2 regions of the Amycolatopsis sp. NBC_01286 genome follow, and region 1 is predicted to be linked to the other one. Evidence: riboswitches for the same ligand, from Rfam matches in the RefSeq annotation. Region 1 holds a riboswitch; the other holds the start of a gene.

The links. A riboswitch is a leader RNA that binds a small molecule or an ion and turns the genes downstream of it on or off. The one in region 1 is predicted to bind cobalamin.
Region 2: another riboswitch for cobalamin. It lies ahead of OG570_RS37675 (prenyltransferase/squalene oxidase repeat-containing protein); the one in region 1 lies ahead of metE (5-methyltetrahydropteroyltriglutamate--homocysteine S-methyltransferase).

What each region holds. Positions count from the first base shown of each region.
Region 1 is NZ_CP108428.1:9,831,813-9,834,255, reverse strand. It holds gene metE (5-methyltetrahydropteroyltriglutamate--homocysteine S-methyltransferase) at 1-1,071, opposite strand, end outside; cobalamin riboswitch at 1,171-1,364, opposite strand; gene OG570_RS44255 (hypothetical protein) at 1,400-2,284, opposite strand.
Region 2 is NZ_CP108428.1:8,266,169-8,268,611, forward strand. It holds gene OG570_RS37675 (prenyltransferase/squalene oxidase repeat-containing protein) at 1-887, opposite strand, end outside; adenosylcobalamin (AdoCbl) riboswitch at 955-1,103, opposite strand; gene OG570_RS37680 (hypothetical protein) at 1,313-2,194, shown strand; gene OG570_RS37685 (serine hydrolase) at 2,301-2,443, shown strand, end outside.

The DNA.
Region 1 (2,443 bases):
CAGGACGACCTCGTCGACCTTCTGCTTCGCGAAGGCGAGCCAGCCCTTGAGCCGCGGGTCGAGGTCCTCCCGTGAGACGTCGTAGGGGACGTGCAGCAGCGAGCACGACGTCGACACGCTGACCTTCGCCGCCGCGCCGAGCAGGGTCGCGGCCCGGCTCAGCGCCTTCTGCGGGTCGGTGCGCCAGACGTTGCGGCCGTCGACGACCCCGGCCAGGACCTCCTTGTCCCGCAACGCCCCTTCGGCCGCCACCGCGTCCACAAAGGACTCATCGGTGACCAGGTCGACGGCGAGCGCCTCGATGGGGGAGCGGGCCAGTACGCCGAGCCCGCGGCCCAGGCCGCCGAAGTAGCCCGCGACCAGCAGCTTCGGCCGCGCGGTCTCCTTGCCCAGCCGGTGGTAGGCGCGGATGAGCGCGTTCAGCTCGTCTTCGGAGCGGTCACCGGCGAACGCCGGCTCGTCGAGCTGGACCCACTCGACGCCCTCGTCGTGCAGCTGCCGCAGCAGGTCGGCGTACGCGTCGAGCAGGCCGTCGAGCAGGTCCAGCGGCCGGAACCCCTCGTCGCCCTTGCTCAGCAGCAGGAACGTCGCCGGCCCGACCAGCACGGGCCGCGTTTCGATGCCCAGGGCGCGGGCTTCGCGGTACTCGTCCAGGGGCTTGGAGCCGGTGAGCGCGAACGTCGTGTCCGGGCCCAGTTCGGGGACGATGTAGTGGTAGTTCGTGTCGAACCACTTCGTCATCTCCATCGCCGGGGCGTCCTGGACGCCGCGGGCGGCCGCGAAGTAGGTGTCGAGCTTCGACAGGCCGAGCCCGGTGAAGCGCGCGGGCAGCGCGCCGAACAGCTCGGCGGTGTCGAGCACCTGGTCGTAGTGCGAGAACGTGTTGGACGGCACGGAGTCCAGCCCGGCGTCCCGCAGTCCTTGCCACGTCTGAACCCGCAGCTCACGGCCGGTGGCCAGCAGTGCGGCTTCGTCGTTCTTGCCCGCCCAGTAGCGCTCGAGGGCGCGTTTGAGCTCCCGGTCCGGACCGATCCGGGGGTAGCCCAGCACAGTGGTGCCGATTTCGGTCACAGCTCTCTCCTCGCGAGCTCGTTCGAGGAGTCCGGACGCGCGCGGCGGCGAGCGTTTCGGTGCGTGCCCATCCCACGAGGCCCGGACTCGCGCACGCCGTCGGCGCACGCACCACGGGCAGGTCTTCGGACTCGTGGGCGTACCGCTCGCGCCTACCGGCCGTCGCTTCCCAAGCTCGCGCTCAGTGCTTACATGACGGCTTTCGTTCCCACTCACCGCTGCGGGGCAGTCCCGGATTCACACCGGGTTCCCTGTTGCCTCGACAGAGTGTGACCTCACACACAACAAAGCTCGGCCACGCCCTGGCGAACCAGTGGCGTGGCCGAGTCTAGCGCCGATTCCGCTGCCAGCCATCAGCTGTTCCGTCGAGGATCACGGCACCGAGTCTCAGCATGCCATCGCCGGTCGGCATCAGGCTCGTCGACAGTGACTCGATTCGGACCGCATCCGTCACGAGAGTGTCGTCCAGCCAGGCGACGTTTCCGCAGTCCAGCAAGACCGTGTAGTGCTCAGGCGCCTCGAACTGGATGTTCGCGGATTTGTCGCCGCGCAGGTCTAGATTGGTCACCGACAAGGTAGGGGGTTCGCCGAAGGCGACCAGTTGCCCGAAGACATCGCTGGTCGCCACGGTGATCAAGCGATTGACCCGCTCGAAGGCTTCGCTGTACGAACGGGCCTTCCCTGTGAGCGACCCGATGAGATCGGAAGTGGTTTGGCTGCGGTACTCGTTGCGAGGGAGAGCCAGGTTCGGTTCGTGAGCGTCGACAGAAGCCGGCGAGAGGGCTTCTCGTAGATGCTTGCGAGCGACTGCTAGTTCTTCCTTCGCGCTATCGTCCAAGCTTGCTGCTTCGTCCTCGAACGAAAGCCATTGGTCCGTCTTGCTGAGCGTTGAGGCCACGGATTGAGTGGTGTGTATCAGCTCCTCGCTCGTTTCCCCTGAAGCATCCAAGAGGGCGCTCACGTCGGACGGTTTATCTTGGAACTGGAGGCCACGTTGTCGTTCGTCGCGGGTCCAACCGAGTTCGAAGGTCCACTCTTCAGTGGTGAGCGGAGTGTTGCGGCAGAGCTGTGGCGCCTTCAACAAAGGGTAACCGGGCAGCCTCGACCTGAACCAGGCGACGGTCATGCGATGTGCGGACTCAAGTCGCCTGGTCGCGGCAAGCCAATGATCGAGTTCTGCGTCGACCGTCGCCTGTCGGAAGCCTACGTTCATCTCTAGGAGATGCGGGACGCTAGTGCCGAGTCTGAGAGGGTGAACCATTGCGGCGCCGAATCCGGCGCTCAGTTCCTGGAGTACGCCTGGCGCACCTTCCGAACGTTGTGAAGAATTACGGGGGAGATGAGTCCGTACTGTCGTGGCGATCGGCGTTTC
Region 2 (2,443 bases), 1.6 Mb from region 1:
CCGCCGCCCCAGCCGCCACTCGCGGTCTGGTGGGCCTTCAGCCACCGCACGGCCTTGGTGATGGGCGCGTCGAGGTTCGCCGCGCCGGCGTCGCGGGCGGCGAGCATCGCGGAGAGTGCGATACCGGTGGCGTCGCCGTCCGGCGTCGACTGGTCGAACGGTTTGCCCTCGTCACACGTCGAGATCCGGTGGCCGTCCGGTGTCACCTGGTCGCCGGTCTCGGTGGTGGGGATGAGGCCGAAGAAGATCCGGAAGAAGCCGTCCGAGCACTGCTGTTTCAGCATCGTGTCGATCACGAGCCGATCGGTGAGGCCGGCGCCCGCCAGTCCGATCACGGCCAGGGCCTGGCCGAACACGTTGGCGTTGTTGCTGACGAAGTCCTTGAAGTCGGGGTTCTTCGAGTAGTCGCTGACGCGGCCCTTGTCGACGCCCGAGCGCGCGATGGTGCCGAGGGTCTCGGCGACCATGTCGTGCCCGCCGAAGGACCTCGGGTCCCGTCCGGCGATTTCCGCGGCGACCAGCACTTTCGCCGCGGCGCCACCAGTGATGATCGCGTCGTAACCCTGGCCGGGGACGAGGCCGTCCCACGTGTAGTAGTCGGTGGCGTGGTGGTCGTCGTCGAGGTACTTCACGATGGGCGCGGCCAGCGCGCCGTCGCCGGAGGCGTACATCGCGAAGAGCGTGTCGATCATCAGGCCGTGGTCGGGCAGCGCGCCACCGAGCGGGTTCTGCAGGGTGCCGTCGGGCGCGAGCTGCGCGGCGAGCCACTTAGAGGTCGGCTTCGAGGCCGCGAGGTCACCGGCGAAGGCCGGGGTCACCGAGCCGACGGTGAACACGACGACGGCGGACACCCAGGCCGCGATGGGCCTGAACCGCTTGCCGGCCACGTGATCCTTCCTCTCCCCAGACGCCGGCGCGACACACACAGGGAGAGACCGGCCCCCACGGGAGGCCGGGCGTCCACCCACTGCTGGCGCGACAGCGGTTCGACAAACACCTGCCCGGGGCGGTAATCCGACTCGTCACCCCAAGGTGACCCACGGTTGCGCGACAGTGCCGGACTTCGACCGGCTTCCCCTGCCACGGGCAGAAAACATGAAGTTGTACTGACTGAGCGAGCCGACACTAACACCTGGTCAGCCGAACGGGAACGGCAGAACTCACGTCGCCTTCACCACACCGGGACGCGCGCGGCCGTCCGGACGATCTCGAAGACAACTGCAACAGAACGCGGGGCAGGTGGCCTCTTGAGAGGTGTGCGGTGCTTGAGCGCGCTGCACGTCCAGCTCGACGAAGGCAAGGAGACCGTGCCATGACCGACCTCGACGAGGTGCGCCGCGCGCCGGACGCCCAGGAGTCCCTGGCGCCCGATCCCGACGCCGTGGTGACCGTCGCCGGACGCCGGGTCCGGCGGCGCCAGACGGCCAGCGTCGCCGCGGTGACGCTCACCGTCGCCGCCCTCGGCGCGGGGGTCTTCTGGGCGCAGGACCGCGGTACCGCCGCGGTGCCACCGGCCACGCTCGCGAGCCCGCCGTCCGCCACGGTGACCCAGCCGCCGGCCGCCGGGAAGGTGCCCCCGGCCGCGCCGGCGATCAGCCTGGAGGACAGCTCCTGGGACTTGCTGTTCTGGGCCGTCCAGCCGCACTTCGCCGGCCTGCACTACGCGCAGGATCACCGGTACGCGTTCGAGATCGACGTCCGGGACGGCACCGCGCCCCACAGCGCACTGGCCACGAAACCCTCGGCGGCGGACCAGATTCCGCACCCGCAGTCGGTCATGTGGCAGGACGGACCGGACCGCTGGATCCGGGTGACGACCACAAAACCGGTGACAGCGGCGGAAATGCTGGCCCTGCTGGGGAAGATCCACACCACGCCACCGGTGATCGCGTCGCCGCTCAAGTCGCTGCAGGTGCCCGACGGACAGCAGGTCGGCACGTTCACCAGCGAGCCCGACACCAACACCCTGGTGCTCTGCCCCGCCGCCGAGGTCGGGAAGGCCCCGCTCGACCCCCGATGCTTCTCCCTGACGGTGTCGCTGACCAGCAGAGCCGCGGACAGCAGCTTTCCGCAGGACCCGCTGCCCGTGCACCAGCACCGGACGCTCGGGGCCTACACCCTCGAAATCGACAGTTCGCGTGTCAACGAACAGGCCGCGCTGGCGTTGCTGAACTCCGTTCAGCTCAATCGCTGAGAATCCGCGTCACCGCCGGATTCTGATCTGTTCCGCATTTCCGAAAGCGCACTCGAATTGCCGTTATTCCGCGGCATCGGTCCATGGCCCAGGCGAGGGAGTTTCGATGCGTAATTCCGCGCTCGTCGTCGTCCTGGTGGGTGTCATCCTCGGCGCGCTCGCCGCGGCGGTCTGCGTTCGTTCCGCGAACGTGCCCGCCGCGGCGGGCACGTCACCGGCGCCGGACGTCCCGCCGTCGTTCCCGAGGAC